Regions from separate parts of the Atlantibacter sp. MEI4A-1023 genome, predicted to be linked through region 2. Evidence: predicted binding sites of a transcription regulator. Region 2 holds the regulator's gene; each other region holds the start of a gene.
What was found. The regulator LexA, encoded in region 2, represses DNA repair genes until DNA is damaged. The targets are predictions, from matches to a motif close to TNCTGTATGTACATACAGNA.

Region 1: sbmC (DNA gyrase inhibitor SbmC) is a predicted target of LexA. The motif match lies at 3,313-3,332, and genes of this name have one in related genera.
Region 3: ACVV26_RS13325 (YebG family protein) is a predicted target of LexA. The motif match lies at 3,371-3,390, and genes of this name have one in related genera.

The regions. Positions count from the first base shown of each region.
Region 1 covers NZ_CM149568.1:1,710,079-1,715,924, forward strand. Annotated here, with positions in the region: gene sbcB (exodeoxyribonuclease I) at 1-279, opposite strand, end outside; gene ACVV26_RS08270 (acyltransferase) at 686-1,747, shown strand; gene dacD (serine-type D-Ala-D-Ala carboxypeptidase DacD) at 2,043-3,206, shown strand; gene sbmC (DNA gyrase inhibitor SbmC) at 3,354-3,827, shown strand; gene ACVV26_RS08285 (FUSC family protein) at 3,965-5,023, shown strand; gene ACVV26_RS08290 (DUF496 family protein) at 5,188-5,520, shown strand; gene cbiB (adenosylcobinamide-phosphate synthase CbiB) at 5,660-5,846, shown strand, end outside.
Region 2 covers NZ_CM149568.1:4,326,668-4,332,513, reverse strand. Annotated here, with positions in the region: gene plsB (glycerol-3-phosphate 1-O-acyltransferase PlsB) at 1-1,585, opposite strand, end outside; gene ACVV26_RS20550 (diacylglycerol kinase) at 1,718-2,086, shown strand; gene lexA (transcriptional repressor LexA) at 2,195-2,803, shown strand; gene dinF (MATE family efflux transporter DinF) at 2,887-4,221, shown strand; gene ACVV26_RS20535 (CsbD family protein) at 4,445-4,654, shown strand; gene zur (zinc uptake transcriptional repressor Zur) at 4,726-5,241, opposite strand; gene ACVV26_RS20525 (conjugal transfer protein TraF) at 5,523-5,846, shown strand, end outside.
Region 3 covers NZ_CM149568.1:2,756,576-2,762,421, forward strand. Annotated here, with positions in the region: gene ptrB (oligopeptidase B) at 1-1,736, opposite strand, end outside; gene ACVV26_RS13315 (tellurite resistance TerB family protein) at 1,819-2,475, opposite strand; gene yebF (protein YebF) at 2,591-2,935, opposite strand; gene ACVV26_RS13325 (YebG family protein) at 3,039-3,356, opposite strand; gene purT (formate-dependent phosphoribosylglycinamide formyltransferase) at 3,487-4,665, shown strand; gene ACVV26_RS13335 (bifunctional 4-hydroxy-2-oxoglutarate aldolase/2-dehydro-3-deoxy-phosphogluconate aldolase) at 4,712-5,353, opposite strand; gene edd (phosphogluconate dehydratase) at 5,393-5,846, opposite strand, start outside.

The sequences.
Region 1 (5,846 bases), 2.1 Mb from region 2:
CACGGTGAATAAATCATGGATGCGTTTAGCAAACTCAGCTTCGCTGGTGCCGCGCGCCGCCGCGATCTGGGGCGTAATGCCGGTAATCAGCACCGCTTCCGGCTGCGGCAGATAGTCATCGGCGGGTTTGCAATAAAACACCTCAGGTTCGCCGATAATATTGAAATCCATATCGGTACGTATCGCGGCGAACTGCGCGGGACGATCCAGTGCCGGGCGGGTACCGAAGGTTTCATAGTCGTGGAAAAGGAAGGTAGGCTGTATTTCTGAGTTAATCATTAAAAATGCGTCCGCGTATAATGTAAACTATTGATTTATAAATTAGTTTATGCTGGTTTGTTGGGCACTGATCGTCTCATAACCTTACCGTTGTCTAGCATAACCCTAGAATGCTGTGAGTTATGAAATCCAAAATAACCTATTGAATTTTGAATTATAGTTGAGTAATGATTAATGGATGACATACTGCTACATCTGATGCATGGTAAACCAAGTTCTCTCTTGCAAAAAGTAGTATGTGCTGTTGATGCGGCACCAGCGAATAGGGTCACCACGGCAAAATTGCAGATGTCAAAAATCATACGATAAAAAATGATAAAAGCCGCTCAATTTCATCATGTCTGCCTTTACTTAAAAATGATGTACTGCTATAAAATTCACATGCTATTAATTTCAAATTAAAAAAATGAACCATAAAATTATAAACATTGAACTTGCTAGAATTATTGCAATATTATTTGTAGTGACAGAACATGTTATTTCTGAAGTGACAATAAATTACAATAACGAAGTTAAATGGACAATCGGTTTACTTATCTGGTCTTTCATAAAAATAAATGTTCCTGTATTTTTAATACTAATTGCACATTTTTCATTTGGTGAAAAATGTGATGTGAATAACTACTTTATTAAAAAGCTCAAAAGAATAATTATTCCTCTCGTTTCGTGGTCATTATTTTATTATTGTTTTCTGATTCCTTCTGTTGATGATTTTTCACTATCTGATGCATTGGCAGGAATAATTCAGGGTGGAACAATGTATCATCTTTATTTTATGTACTGGTTTATAGGTTTTTGCTTCTTTTTCCCATTAATTAATTTGTTACATGAAAAATCGAAAAAAGCATTTGCACTTTATTTTGTTATCCTTCTAATTGCAACATCATTAATACCGACGTTAAGCAATTTATTCAATGTTAAAATTATGTTTTTTTCATCAACCGGGATATCCTCATTTGGCTTTCTTTTAATATATGCTTTTGTTCCAAAAATATCTGAAATGCTCAATTCAGCTATAGCTAGTAAATTTTGTCCCGTAAATGCTTTATTTTGGTTTTATATGTATATATTGTCAGTTCTGATTACTTTTTTAGTTGTTATCATTAGCTATTATTATTATTCGATTAAAATTCAAACTATCCTTAATGGCGGTTCTTTTTTTATATTTATATCTGCCTTTGCCTTTTATAATATGACCTTACTCTATAAACCTGATTATCAAATTGCAATGCAAAAAATAGTTGTTGCTTGTGGTTCAATGTCTTTCGGTGTTTATCTCATCCATCCGGTAATATTACAATATATCCTTGAGTTGGCTTACAGGCCTGTTATTTCTAAATATACGGACGGGGATTGGCTAATTTCGTTTTTTTATGTTTTATTTACTGTTTTTATTGTATTTTTTACCTCTTTAATTTTTACTTATATCATCAGTAAAGTAAAATACGTCAGGAAATGTATGATTTAAGAGAATAAATTACAACACACTGTTTATATATATACACTTCACGCAAGCCATCAGGGATCATGTGTACTGGTATGGGGGCACCGTTGTAACGGTGTTCAAAAATTATCCATAAGGGCTTACAAAAACGATTGGCCGTCCATTCAGAAGAAAATCACGGTGGTTTTTCACGCTACCGGATACGTATTACTCCGATAAATGTGTTGTCTGTCATATTTCTTTGCAATTAATGAATGCGTTTACATACGAAGTTCCGTAAAACAGGCGCGGACAAAAAAACACAAACGAGGATATGCTGTTGAAAACCCGCCTGATTGCCGCTTCTTTGCTCGCTTTTCTTGGTACTAACGCCAGTGCAGAACCCACTTTCGCCGTCACGCCGGTTCCCCCTCAGGTTCAGGCTGGGGCATGGGTACTGATGGATTACACTACCGGTCAGATTTTAACGGCAGGCAAAGAGCATCAGCAGCGCAACCCGGCAAGCCTTACCAAACTGATGACCGGCTATGTGGTGGATCGCGCCATCGACAGCCACCGCATCACGCCTGATGATGTGGTTACCGTGGGCGCGGACGCGTCGGCCTACGGCAACCCGGTTTTTGCCGGTTCGTCGCTGATGTTTTTAAAAGCCGGGGATCGCGTCACGGTCCACGATCTGAGCCGGGGATTGATTGTTGATTCCGGCAACGACGCCTGCGTGGCGCTGGCGGATTACATCGCGGGCGGCGAAGCGCCGTTTGTCAAAATGATGAACGACTACGCCCACCGGCTTAACCTGCGCGACACCCACTTCGAAACCGTCCACGGCCTTGACGCGCCGGGCCAGCACAGCTCCGCGTATGACCTGGCGGTGCTGTCGCGCGCCATTATCCACGGCGAACCCTCGTTTTATCACATGTACAGCGAGCGCAGCCTCACCTGGAACGGCATCACCCAGCAAAACCGTAACGGCCTGCTGTGGGACAAAAGCCTGAGCGTGGACGGCCTGAAAACCGGGCACACCTCCGGCGCCGGGTTTAACCTGATCGCTTCCAGCGTGGACGGGCAGCGGCGGTTAATTGCCGTGGTGATGGGCGCGGATAGCCCGAAAGCGCGGGAAGAACAGGCGCGTAAGCTACTGCACTGGGGGCAAAACCAGTTCGATACCGTGCAGATCCTGCATAAAGGTAAAAAAGTCGGCACCGAGCGTATCTGGTACGGCGATGTCGAAAACGTCGAAGTGGGCACCGATCGTGATTTCTGGCTCAGTCTGCCCAAATCCGAAGTGGCGAATATCAAAGCCAAATACGTACTGGATAAGCCGGAGCTTGAAGCACCGCTGGCGGCGCAGCAAAGGGTAGGCGAAATCGAACTGTATGACCGCGATAAACTGGTGGCCCACTGGCCGCTGGTGACGCTTAAGGCGGTTGAAAAAGGCGGTATGCTCTCGCGCTTTAGTGATTACTTGCACCATAAACTTTAGTGGTTTAACAGAGGCTTACCCCGTCGTTCTCCGAAACAGCCTTTTACGCGAGTGCGCTCACAAATTAAGCAATCTATGCTTTAGAGCGCCAGTACAGAACGTATAATACTGTTTGCATATACAGTTATTTCACAGCGAGGAACGATCATGGATTATCAGATTCAACACGCCGAAACTCGTCGCATCGCCGGGTTTCATTTAGTTGGCCCCTGGGATAAAACCGTCCCACAGGGTTTTGAGCAACTGGTGATGTGGGTGGACAACAATAAGATTCAGCCGCTGGAGTGGATTGCCGTTTATTACGATAACCCGGATAGCGTGCCCGCAGAGAAACTGCGCTGCGATACTGCGGTAACCGTGCCTGAAAATTTCGCTATCCCCGCCAACAGTGAAGGCGTTATGGCAACCGAAGTGGCGGGCGGGCAATACGCCGTAGCCCAGGCGCGTGTTGAACATCACGATTTTGAAACGCCCTGGCGGCTATTTTTCAATAGCCTGCTTGAAGATGTGAAATACCAGATTGCCCCCAAACCCTGTTTTGAAATTTACCTCAACGATGGGGCGAAAGACGGCTACTGGGACATCAACATGTTCGTCCCGGTTGAACCTAAACACGAATAATTAATCCAGGCCTCGCCTTGCAGGCCTGGCTTTACGCCGCCGTTATTGGTCACAATAACGGCGCGTTTACCCCGATGTGTTGATGCCAGACGGCGAAATCCCGGTACAATGCGGGTTTTTTCATGCGGAGAGCCGGTGTGCGTCCTGATAAATCATTAAGTCCTTTCGAAATCCGGCTCTATCGTCATTACCGCCTGGTGCACGGCGTACGCATCGCGCTGGCCTTTACGCTGACTTTTTTACTGGTCCGCCTGCTGAATGTGCCGGAAGGCACCTGGCCGCTGATTACGCTTGTGGTGGTGATGGGGCCGATCTCGTTTTGGGGCAACGTGGTGCCGCGTGCCTTTGAACGCATCGGCGGGACGATTTTTGGCGCATCGGTGGGGTTAATCGCCCTGAAGCTGGAGCTGATTTCCCTGCCGATTATGCTGCTGTGGTGTGCGCTGGCGATGTTTATCTGCGGCTATCTCACTCTCGGGAAACGGCCCTATCAGGCGCTGCTTATCGGCATTACGCTTTCTGTCGTAGTGGGTGCCCCGGCGGGGGATCTGCAAATCGCCCTGTGGCGCAGCGGCGACGTGATTTTAGGGTCGCTGCTGGCAATGCTGTTTACCAGCATCTATCCCCAGCGCGCGTTCATCCACTGGCGCATCCAGATGGCGACGTTCGCGCATACGTTTACCCGGCTCTCCCAGGCAGGGTTTTCGCCAAATCTGGTGGAGCGTCCCCGGCTTGATAAGTCGTTGCACGCCATGCTGAGTGACGTGGTGAAAATGCGCGCGCTGATTGTCCCTGCCAGCAAAGAAACCCACATTCAGAAATCGGTGTTTGAAGCGATCCAGACCGTCAGCCGCAATCTGGTTTGTACGCTTGAACTCCAGCTCAACGCCCACTGGGCAACGCGCGAAAGCCATTTTGTGATGATCAACGCCCATACCCTGCGCGAAACCCAGCAGATGACCCACCACACCCTGGCGGCGCTGTCGAAAGCCCTGTATGAAGGCAATCCGTCGCCGGTCGCCGCCAATAACGCCAGGCTGGCAGAAATTGTCGGCGAATTACGCGAGATAATGCGCCAGGATGAAGGCAGCGCACTGCATGAAACCTCAATTCACGGTTATGTCTGGTTAAGCCTGGAACTGGCGCGCCAGTTAGAGTTGTTATCGCACTTGATCTGCCGGGCATTGCGTAAATAAAAACCATACGAAACAGCGGGGATATATTGCTGGTTTCGATTCAGCAGGAATTCAGCGTATTATTAGGGTAGGGTATTAACCGTTGTCATGCGCAGCCGTTGCCGGTTATGTTTGACGCTGCGGCTTGTGAACGAATCAGAGTCTCAATTATCAGGGGTGTAAATATGGAAAATGGCAAACCTTCATTCCAGGACGTTCTGGAGTTCGTACGTTTGTTCCGTCGTAAAAACAAACTGCAACGCGAAATTCAGGATGTAGAGAAGAAGATCCGTGACAACCAGAAACGCGTGCTGCTGCTCGACAACCTGAGCGATTACATCAAGCCAGGCATGAGCATTGAGGCCATTCAGGGCATCATCGCCAGCATGAAAACCGACTACGAAGACCGCGTGGATGACTACATCATCAAAAACGCCGAACTCTCTAAAGAACGTCGTGAGATCTCCAAAAAGCTCAAAGTGATGGGCGAGCTGAAAGCACCTGAAATCAAAGAATGATTTAACAAGACGGCGGCACTGATTATTCATGCCGCCGTTTTTCATTCTGCTTAAGTCAACCCGGGCCGATCCCACGGCTCCGGTTAACTGAAACCCAACTTCTTTTACTTACTTATCACTGGCGCGACGGGAAATCCTGATGACCCTTTTCATCTGGTGGGCAGCCTGGCTGCTCGATTGTTGGCTGGGCGATCCGCAACACTGGCCGCATCCCATCCGCGTAATCGGCAATGTTATAAATCTGGTGCAGCGCGCCGTGCGCCGCGTCTGTCATAGCGATCGCGCCCTGATGCTAGGCGGCGCGCTGCTGTGGATCATCGTGGTGG
Region 2 (5,846 bases):
AGCACAGGTTCATGGCATTAGCCGCGCCCGCGTTGTTGATGCGCACCATCAGGTCGGCGGCGATGGCATTCACTGTCGGCGTCAGCCAGGCAGGTCGGATCGCTTCAATCGGGTCGATGGAGTCGCGCCATTCGGGCACGTGCTGGTTCAGGTACGTCATCAACGGCATTGGTTCGCCGAAGTTTACGTAGCCCTGGCCCAGGTTGCGCAGCTTGCTCAGCCCGCTAACCATCTTCGCGAAGTTCTCTTTCTCTTTGGTCGCGCCACGCAGCTCTTTGGCGTAAGTACCCACTTCCATCACGTGTTCATAGCCGATGTAGATAGGAACCAGCGTGATAGGGCGGGTGCCGCCGCGCAGCATCGCCTGGATGGTCATCGACAGGGTGCCGGTTTTCGGGTCCAGCAGGCGACCGGTACGGGAACGGCCCCCTTCAACAAAATATTCCACCGAATAGCCGCGGCTGAACAGTTCGCCCAGATACTCGCGGAACACCGTGGAGTAAAGTTTGTTGCCCTTGAACGTACGACGAATAAAGAACGCGCCCAGGCGGCGGAACATCGGGCCCGCTGGCCAGAAGTTCAGGTTGATACCCGCAGCGATGTGCGGCGGCACAAGGCCCTGGTGATACAGCACATAGGACAGCAGCATATAGTCCATATGGCTGCGGTGGCAGGGAACGTACACCAGTTCGTGACCGTCATGCGCCAGTTGGCGCACCCGCTCGGCGTTGTGCACATTAATGCCCTGATAGAGGCGGTTCCAGGTAAAGCCCAGAATGCGATCCATCAGACGAATGGTTTCGTAAGAGAAGTTCGCCGCAATCTCTTCCATCAACGCCACGGCATTTTGCTGGGCTTTTTCATGGGAGATTTTTTTGCTGCGCGCTTCGTCTTCTACCGCGCGGGCAATGGCTTTAGAGGCCAGCAGCTTATTAAACAGGTCCTGACGCGCCGGTAAACGCGGCCCTACGGCGGCCAGGCGCTGGCGGGCGAAGTGCATACGCGCCACTCGCGCCAGCTTCTGGGCAATGGTTTTATCGGTGCCGTGTTCATCCGCCATGCGGCGCAGCGACAGCGAGGGCGAAAAGCGTACAAAGCTGTCGCGCCCTAACCAGGAAACGGCAAAAAATTTCTGCAAGCCGTTCAGCATCCGCAGCGGCGGGTTCACTTCGCCTTTTTCACGGCCCGGCGCGCGCCCGAACATCACCGACACCGGCACCATCTGCACATCAAGTTGCGGATTGCTGCGATGCAGATCGAGATAGTCGTGGAATAACTTAATCGACTCCTCTTTCGGCGTGTAATAGGTGAATACCCGCGGCCCGCCGTGAATAAACACATGGCGCGGCAGCAGAGTGCCGTCAATTTCGAGAGGCTCCAGCGGATCGGGCAAATCGTGTGCCAGACATTGTTGGCGCAGCGTCAGCAAGTCCGCCTTCGAGTTGTACGGAAGAACGTACATAATCGGGCGCGAGGTATCGAGCCCCAGTTCGGCGCACGGATCCGCCGGAATGGATTTGCTTTTTACCAGTACGCGTAATGGTAAATTAAGTAATTTGTAGTAAATTCGTGGCCAGCCGGACATAAACGATGTAAAGCCTCTGGTTAACAATGCAATTGCACCGCAAGAATATCAGAAACAACCGGGAATTTCTGTGGTGCTTACGTTTCGTTGCTCACTGCTATTGATGCGCGTTTTTTAAAAAGGTTTCCTTTCATGGCGAATAACACCACCGGGTTGATACGAATAATTAAAGCAGCAGGTTACTCCTGGAAAGGCATTTGCGCCGCCTGGAAGAACGAAGCGGCGTTTCGCCAGGAGGGCGTCGCGGCGATTGTCGCCATTGCTATCGCCTGCTGGCTGGATGTCGATCCGATTACCCGGGTGTTGCTGATTGGCTCCGTCATTCTGGTGATGATAGTTGAGATCCTTAATAGCGCCCTCGAAGCGGTGGTCGATCGCATCGGCCCGGAATTTCATGAGCTTTCCGGGCGCGCCAAAGACATGGGCTCGGCGGCGGTACTGTTTGCTATTTTACTGGCGCTGATGACCTGGGGCATATTGCTCTGGTCAAATTTGCGATAACTCTTCCAGATGTCGCTAACATGCGGATATTTGCTCATTTTGTGGTTTCAAAATCACCGTTAGCTGTATATACTCACAGCATTACTGTATATGCACCCAGGGGGCGGAATGAAAAGTTTAACGGCCAGACAGCAAGAGGTGTTTGATCTCATTCGGGATCACATCAGCCAAACCGGCATGCCTCCCACTCGTGCGGAGATTGCACAGCGTCTGGGCTTTCGTTCTCCTAACGCTGCAGAAGAACATTTAAAAGCCCTGGCGCGTAAAGGGGTGATTGAAATCGTTTCTGGCGCATCGCGCGGTCTGCGTTTGCTGGTGGAAGAGGAAGAGGGGTTGCCGCTGGTTGGGCGCGTTGCCGCGGGCGAACCGCTGTTAGCTCAGCAGCATATCGAAGGCCATTACCAGGTCGATCCCGGCTTGTTTAAGCCCAGCGCGGATTTCCTGCTGCGCGTTAGCGGTATGTCGATGAAAGATATCGGGATTATGGACGGCGATTTGCTCGCGGTGCATAAAACTCAGGATGTACGTAACGGCCAGGTGGTGGTCGCGCGCATCGATGACGAAGTGACCGTTAAGCGCCTGAACAAACAGGGCAACACGGTGCAGTTACTGCCGGAAAACAGCGAATTCTCCCCAATCGTTGTTGACCTGCGCCAGCAGGCCTTTTCTATCGAAGGGCTTGCTGTCGGCGTGATCCGCAACGGCGAGTGGCTGTAAGCTCTGCTGTCTGATTTGAAGCCGTAGCGCGCCGCGTTACGGCTTTTTGCTTTCCAGAATTCCCTACCGCTACGGATTGCGTCATGCCATTTTTCACGTCTGCTGATAAAGCATTGTGGCGCCTGGCGCTACCCATGATCTTCTCCAATATTACCGTGCCGCTGCTCGGCCTGGTGGATACCGCCGTTATCGGCCATCTCGATAGCCCCGTTTATTTAGCCGGTGTCGCCATTGGCGCAACCGCCACCAGTTTTCTGTTTATGCTGCTGCTGTTTCTGCGAATGAGCACCACCGGGTTAACCGCCCAGGCATTTGGTGCAAAAAACCCGCAGGCGATGGCGCGAGCCCTGGTGCAACCGCTACTGCTGGCGGTGCTGGCCGGGGTGGCGATTATGCTGTTACAGACCCCGCTGATTAACCTGGCGTTGCATATCGTAGGCGGCAGCGAAGAAGTATTACATCAGGCGCGGCGCTTTCTGGAAATCCGCTGGCTAAGCGCGCCTGCGACGCTGGCGAACCTGGTGCTGTTAGGCTGGTTATTGGGGGTGCAGTACGCGCGAGCGCCAGTGATCCTGCTGGTTGTTGGCAATGTGCTGAATATCGCACTCGACCTGTGGCTGGTGGTGGGGCTGGATATGAACGTGCAGGGCGCTGCGCTGGCAACGGTGGCGGCGGAATACATCACGCTGATCGTCGGATTGCTGATGGCCTGGCATGTCATGACGCTGCGGGGCATCAATCCGGCAATGCTGCTCTCTGCCTGGCGCGGCGATATCTGGCGTTTACTGGCGCTCAATCGCGACATTATGCTGCGTTCGCTGCTGCTGCAAATCTGTTTCGCCAGCGTCACGATTTTAGGGGCGCGGATGGGTAGCGATGTGGTGGCGGTGAATGCCGTCCTGATGACGCTGCTGACGTTCACCGCCTACGCACTGGATGGTTTCGCCTATGCGGTGGAAGCCCATTCCGGGCAGGCTTACGGCGCAGGTAACAGCAACCAACTGATTAAAGTCTGGCATGCCGCCTGTCGCCAGGCGGGCCTGGTGGCGCTGATGTTCGCTACGGTTTATGCGCTTTGGGGCGAGCATATTGTTGCGCTACTGACCTCGCTGCCGGTTTTACAACAGCAAGCGGATCGTTACCTCGGCTGGCAGGTTGTGCTGCCGCTGGTTGGCGTGTGGTGTTATCTGCTGGACGGCATGTTTATCGGCGCTACCCGTGGCGCGGAAATGCGTAACAGTATGGCCGTGGCGGCTGCGGGTTTCGGCGTGACATTAATCGCTTTGCCCTGGCTGGGTAATCACGGGCTATGGCTGGCGGTAGCGGTATTTCTGGCATTGCGCGGGCTGTCGTTATGGCTCATCTGGCGGCGCCACTGGCAGCGCAATAGCTGGTTCAACGAGACGGGTCATGGTTAGTTACATCTGCTGACTCTCATTTAATTTCTGAATATCTGTTTGATATATAAAATTTTTGTATCATTAATGCCGATTTTTATCTTTCGCGCTTGGTTAAAGATTCTGAATGTTTCAAACGAGTCGGAATGGTCGACTAAACTCATTATCACGTCCAGCAGATAATAACTGTTAAACACGGACGATAAACATTTAGCGTTTATAACCGAACGATGAGGACTACATCATGAATAAAGACGAAGTCGGCGGTAACTGGAAACAGTTCAAAGGTAAAATGAAAGAGCAGTGGGGTAAACTCACTGACGACGATATGACCGTTATCGAAGGTAAACGCGATCAGCTCGTAGGGAAAATCCAGGAACGTTATGGATACGAGAAAGATCAGGCAGAGAACGAAGTAAAAGACTGGGAAACCCGTAACGATTACCGCTGGTAATCCCCGTCGTTTCTCTGCTTAGCCACCCTCATGGCTACCCTGCCAGGTACAAGGATGTACCATTAACGCCTTCACTTACCGCGTTTTTTCACCTGAACTGAATGGTCGTGACCACAGTGTTCCGGGTGACGGCACGATTCTACCTCTTTGCAGCCTGAGCACAGCCCGTGCGCTTCAATGACATTATGCCGCAGCGTAAAGCCCATATCGGCGGCTAACGCATCCATGATCTTCTCTACACCCTGCGCGCTCTGCTCTTTGACGACGCCGCAGCGGTCGCAAATAAACATCGCTGAAGTATGCGTCGGTTGATCGAACAGATGGCACAGAACATAGCTGTTGGTTGATTCAACCTTGTGAACAAACCCTTGCTCCAGCAGGAAGTCCAGCGCCCGATAGACTGTCGGCGGCTTAGCCTGCGGCTCGGATTCGCGCAGCAAATCCAGGAGATCGTAAGCGCTAATCGCGCCTTTTTGTAACGTCATTAAGCGCAACACTTCGAGGCGCTGCGGGGTCAGGCGTACGTTTCGTTGCTGGCAAAGATCTTCTGCCAGGGCAAGCATATGTTGTGACGTCGTCGTATCCATCAGCATCCCCATGGGTCACGTAAAACGCTTATTTTATCATGATCCGTCCAAAACGCCGACAGTGCGCAGGATCGTTCTTCCGCTTCGTTTTTCGCAAGCTCATCCATACGTATCAGTTCGATTGAAAAAAACCACATCTATAAATATTAAAGACTTACAAATAATGAACATGAGCCGCCTGAAGGCGGCGCGCTTTCAGGGCTCTGACGCCTGTCTTTCATAGGGACATTTGCCGCCAACATTTTCCGCTGTGCAGGGACACAGCGCCTGTTACGCAACCTATGACGAGACAAACTCCTGTGAAAAAAATAAAACTTTCTATAACAGCATTAGCAGTTTTTTTGGTGGTAACGAGTGAGGCCAGGGCGGCTAATACCTGGACGGAAGCGCGTGGAGATGCAATGGGAGGAACCGGCGTCGCGTCTGCGCATTATGGCAGCGGGGTACTGATTAACCCGGCGTTGCTGGCAAAAGCGCAGCCAGAAGATTCTGTCACCATTATTTTCCCCACCGTGGGCGCGCAAATCAGCGATAAAGACAATTTACAGGACGAAATCGATAACATTAGTGATCGTATTGATTACTACAAAGAGGTGATTAACGAT
Region 3 (5,846 bases), 1.6 Mb from region 2:
TCCTCAAATTCCCCGGTGGTCAGCGGGATCGACTCGTCCAGCATGGTAGTGACCACATCAACAAACGGCACCTGGGCGATAGCGCCGTGGAACAGGTCCGGGCGCATATTTATCGCCGCGCCAATCAACATGCCGCCAGCGCTGCCGCCCATGCCGAATAAGTAGCGCGGATCGCCATAACCCTGCGCAAGCAGCGCTTCGCACACGTCGATATAATCGTTAAAGGTATTTTTCTTATTCAAAAACTTACCGGCCTCATACCACTGCTGTCCCAGTTCGCCGCCGCCTCGAATATGGGCGATAGCGTAGACGAAGCCGCGATCGAGCAGGCTCAGGCGGCTGGAGCTGAAATCGGCATCCATGCAGCTGCCGTACGAACCATAGCCGTACACCAGCAGCGGATTGGCGCCGCGCTGGAAGTGTTTTTTGTGATAAACCAGCGATACCGGGACTTCTACCCCATCGCGCGCCTTGATCCATAAATGCTCGCTGCGGTAATCGGCTGAATCAAAACCGTCGATTTCCGTTTGTTTCAGCACCCGCCGCTCGCCGGTATCCATATCCAGTTCGAATAACGTATCCGGCGTGGTCATGGAGGAGTAGCCGTAGCGTAATTTCGCCGTTTCCGGTTCCGGGTTATAAGCAAGCCAGGTCACATAAGCCGGGTCGTCGAACGCGATACCGGTTACTTCGCGGGTTTTACGGTTGATTTGCCGCAGGCTGGTCAGGCCGCGCTGGCGCTCCTCCACTACCAGCCAGTCGGTGAATAGTGTAAAGCCCTCCAGCATAATGTGCTCGCGCGCGGGGATCAGCGTTTCCCATTTTTCCTCCTTGCGGACCGTACTGCGATACAGCCCGAAGTTTTTACCGTCACGGTTGGAACGCATGTAGAAACGGTGCTGATAGTGATCCACGGAATACTCGTGGTCTTTACGCCGCCTCAGGAAACAACTGGGCTCCGCGTCTGCCAACTCCGCGTCCAGTAGCCACACTTCGCTGGTGGTCGCGCTGGAGAGAAAAATATTGATGAAATGCTGTGAAGTTGTTTTGTACAGGCTGACATAGAACGTTTCATCACGTTCTTCGTAGATCAACTCATCTTCGCTGGAAGGCGAGCCCACGGTATGCCGCCACACCTGATACGGGAGTAACGTTTTGGCGTGCTTTTTGACGTAATAAAGGGTGCGGGAATCGTTGGCCCAGGCGACTTCAGGCGCGACATGCTCAATCAGCTCCGGATACCAGTTGCCGGTTTCCAGATTGCGAAAGCGCAGGCCGTACTGGCGACGGGACAGGTAATCTTCCGCCAGCACCATCGTGGTGTTATCCGGGGTAATTGCCAGCGCACCCAGGGTATAAAACTCGCTGTGCGACGCACGCTGATTGGCATCCAGCAACACGTCCCAGGGGTCCCGTTCTGATGACATCACCGACTGGCGCTGATAAATCGGATACTCACACCCCACATCGTAAAACTGGCGGTAGCGATAGCCATTTTTAACGTAAGGCGCAGACGCATCGCGCTGCGGAATGCGCGCAATCATCTCTTTGAGTAACTGTTCTTCCAGTGCCTGCTGGCTGGCCATGACCCGCCGCCCGTAATCGTTCTCCTGGTGGAGATACTCAAGCACTTCAGAATCGGACCGGTCATCATCGCGCAGCCAGTAATAATTATCGGTACGCGTATCGCCATGCAGGGTCATGGTGTGGGGTACTGCTTTTGCTTTTGGTGGCATAACGCTCAACTTTTAGGTTAACACCCTTATAAGGTTGGCAAAAACCCCGCGCCTTGCAAGCGTAACGCCACCAAACCAGGCGTTATCCTGGTGAAACGTCCCGTTTGCTGACCGCGATATCGCGCTCCACGTCGGCGCGAACATCGTCGGGAATGCCCAGCGCATCACCCAGCGCGTTCAGGTAGCTGCGCTCCATAAAGTGATCGGCGTTGATGGCGGCACAGCTGAGGAAATAGAGCTCCAGCGCCTCTTCTTCGTTCTGGATCCCCTCGGCAAGACGCGCCGGATCGAGGGGTTGATCGAGGGCCTGTTCAACGAATGCGCGGCCTTCGTCTTCGATACCGGCATCGCGCAGATGTTGGTCAATCGCCTGACGCTCCTCGTCGTCAATGTGTCCATCGCTTTTCGCGGCGAACACCAGCGCCAGAATTAACCGTTCGGTTCGCTTATCAATGGGCGACGCCTGTTGACCGTACTGGGGTTGATCCTGGTGGGCTGCCCGGATACGGTCTTGGTATTTATTCCATAATACCGTGCCGGCTACCGCGCCGCCGCCAGCGAGCAGCGCGCCGCCACCGAATTTCGCCAGCAGCTTGCGTGAGGATTTATTTGCTACCAGCAGCCCTGCCAGGCCACCCAACGCGCCAGGGCTAAGCAGTTTCGATAACCCTTGCCCCTGCGATAACCCTTTACCCTGTTCCCCCAGCAGTGACTGGAGATGTTTAAGCCAGTTCGCCATATGTACTCCCACAGTAAAAGTCTCACTTGTGAGCGTAAGCGAGGGGATGTCAAGAAGTGTGGGGACAGGCTAAGGAAAGGAAAATAAACGGCAAGGGCCAGGCCCTTGCGCGTGATTAAGGACGGTATTCTGCCGTCTGTTTTTTGCAATCAACTTGCACAGTGTAATGAATGTCGGCTCGCATGCCGCGTACCGTCAGGGGGACGGTCCATTTATCATCGCCGCCTTTCACGGCTTCAGGATTGACCCAGGCGACCGGATCGGCCTGGCCGAGTTTTTCCTGGTCGTCTGCCCAGCGGGCAATGCGGTTCTGGAGATAGTCGCGTTTCACGCTGGCTGAAATACCTTGCGCATCCAACCCTTCACAGCCGGTAAACTTCACATTGCGAGATTCCTGGGGCGCGGCATGCAGCCCCACGGAAAATAGCGCCACCAGCGCCAGTAGCCCTTTTTTCATCAGATGCCCTCCGTTGTTAATACCACAGAAAGCCTGGTACAAAACAACCGAAGCGCAAGGGATGATGGCGCGTGTCCCGGTGAAAAGTGCAGCTGAACCGACGGGCTTATGCCGCTTTCGATTTACGCCCGCTGGCGATCGCTTCCACTTTCGGGTCGGCGTCCGGCTTTACGTCGGTTGCGCCTTCCTGCGGCATTTGCCCGGTACGCAGAACCTGCGCCAGGGTATCTTTGTGTTCAGCCAGCCACAGTGACAGCGGCTCAAGCTGGGTTTCCTCAAGGTTTACCGGCGCGCTTTGCAGCCAGGACTCAAGGGTCTGTGCTAAGTCGAGCATTTTGTCGTATGCGTCGGCTTCTTTTTTGTTGGCAAAAGACATTTTCTCTTTCCCTTCCCTGACCACAACGTAGTGAATTTCAACAGCCATCATGATGCCTCTTTAACTGGATATGCATACAGTATATCAGAGCCTGAAAGAAAAATCAAAATCGCGCACCTGCCTGCGCAATCGTTTTCGTATATACTGGCGGCCTCTTTTTTGGTCCAGGAATCTCGTTATGTTGACAGTAGGAACCGCGCTTCGCCCGGCAGCCACCCGCGTGATGCTGCTCGGCTCAGGGGAATTAGGCAAAGAAGTGGCGATTGAATGCCAGAGGCTCGGTCTTGAAGTGATCGCCGTAGACAGATATCCCAACGCCCCGGCCATGCATGTCGCCCATCGCAGTTACGCAATAAACATGCTGGATGGCGCGGCGTTGAAAGCGCTGGTCGAGCAGGAAAAGCCTGACTTCATCGTGCCGGAAATCGAAGCTATCGCCACCGATACGCTGATTGAATTAGAGCAGCAGGGCCAGCGCGTTGTACCCTGCGCCCGCGCCGCTAAACTCACCATGAACCGTGAAGGCATTCGCCGCCTGGCGGCAGAAGAGCTGGGTCTGCCGACGTCGGCCTACCGCTTTGCCGATAGCGAAAGCGATTTCCTGGCGGCGGTGGACGAGATCGGCCTGCCGTGCATTGTCAAGCCGGTGATGAGCTCCTCCGGCAAGGGCCAAAGCTTTATTCGCCAGCGGGAACAGCTGGCAGACGCATGGCAGTACGCCCAACAGGGTGGCCGCGCCGGGGCTGGAAAAGTGATCGTCGAAGGTGTGGTGAATTTTGATTTTGAAATCACCCTGCTGACCGTGAGCGCCGTGGACGGCGTGCACTTCTGCGCACCGGTGGGCCATCGCCAGCAAGACGGCGATTATCGCGAATCCTGGCAGCCGCAGCAGATGAGCGAACTGGCGCTGAAGCGCGCCCAGGACGTGGCGAAAAAAGTGGTGCTGGCATTAGGCGGCTATGGCCTGTTCGGGGTCGAGCTGTTTGTCTGCGGCGATGAGGTGGTATTTAGCGAAGTGTCGCCCCGCCCGCACGATACCGGCATGGTGACGCTGATCAGTCAGGATCTGTCAGAGTTCGCCCTGCATGTGCGCGCGTTTTTAGGCTTGCCCGTGGGCGGCATTCGTCAGTACGGCCCTGCCGCATCGGCGGTGATCCTGCCGCAGCTGACCAGCAATAACGTGCGTTTTAGCAATATTGACGCCGCCGTGGGGGCCGGGGTGCAGGTACGGTTATTTGGCAAGCCGGATATTCAGGGATCGCGCCGTCTGGGCGTGGCGCTGGCCTGCGCAGAAGATGTTGAAACCGCCATCGAACGCGCTACAGCCGCAGCGTCGGCGGTGCAGGTAGAAGGCTAAAACAAAAAAGGCAGGCTTGCGCCTGCCTTCTCTTCACGTCAACCGCTTACTGCTGCGCGCCTTCTACTGCTTCGCGCGCCAGTTTAGTGATGCGATCCCAGTCGCCCGCTTCCATCGCGTCTGCCGGTACCAGCCAGGAGCCGCCGATGCACAGCACGCTTTTCAGTGCCAGGTAATCACGATAGTTAGCCGGGGTGATGCCGCCGGTCGGGCAGAAACGCACCTGGGAGAACGGGCCAGCAATGGCCTGTAGCGCTTTGGTGCCGCCGTTGGCTTCTGCCGGGAAGAATTTGAACTCTTTCAGGCCGTAATCCATACCCAGCATCAGTTCAGAAACGGTGCTGATACCCGGGATCAACGGGATGGAGCCTTCGGTTGCGGCTTTCAGCAACGGCTCGGTCAGACCCGGGCTGATGGCGAACTGCGCGCCCGCTTCGGTCACGTCCGCCAGTTGAGCCGCGTTGATCACGGTGCCCGCGCCGATGATTGCGTCCGGCACTTCTTTGGCGATGGCGCGGATAGCATCCATAGCGCACGGGGTACGCAGGGTCACTTCCAGCACGCGCACACCACCTGCGATCAGCGCTTTTGCCAGCGGTACGGCATGTTCCAGTTTGTTAATCACAATTACCGGCACAACCGGACCGGATTTCAGGATCTGTTCAGCACTAGTTTTCCAGCTTTTCATCAGAGCATCTCTCTCGCCATAGTGAATTCAGTGAAGCCTTTAAAAACGAATACAGGTTGCGCCCTGCTCGGCGCCGGACAAATTCTCGCGCAATGCGCCGAACATCTCACGGCCGGTGCCCACGCGTTGCGGGCTAAGGTCCGGCTGGAACGGCGCGCGTTGGGCCAGTTCCGCTTCATCGACCAGTAGCGTCAGCTCGCCCGTTTGTCCATTTACGCGGATCGGGTCGCCATTGCGTACTTTCGCCAGCAAGCCGCCGTCGTAAGCTTCTGGCGTGACATGGATGGCAGAAGGCACTTTGCCGGACGCGCCGGAGAGGCGGCCATCGGTCACTAACGCAATTTTGAAACGGCGGTCCAATAATACACCAAGCGGAGGCATAAGTTTATGTAATTCTGGCATCCCGTTAGCTTTTGGCCCCTGATGGCGCACCACTACTACGCAATCTTTATCCAGAAGGCCCGCTTCGAACGCCGGCAACACGTCATGCTGG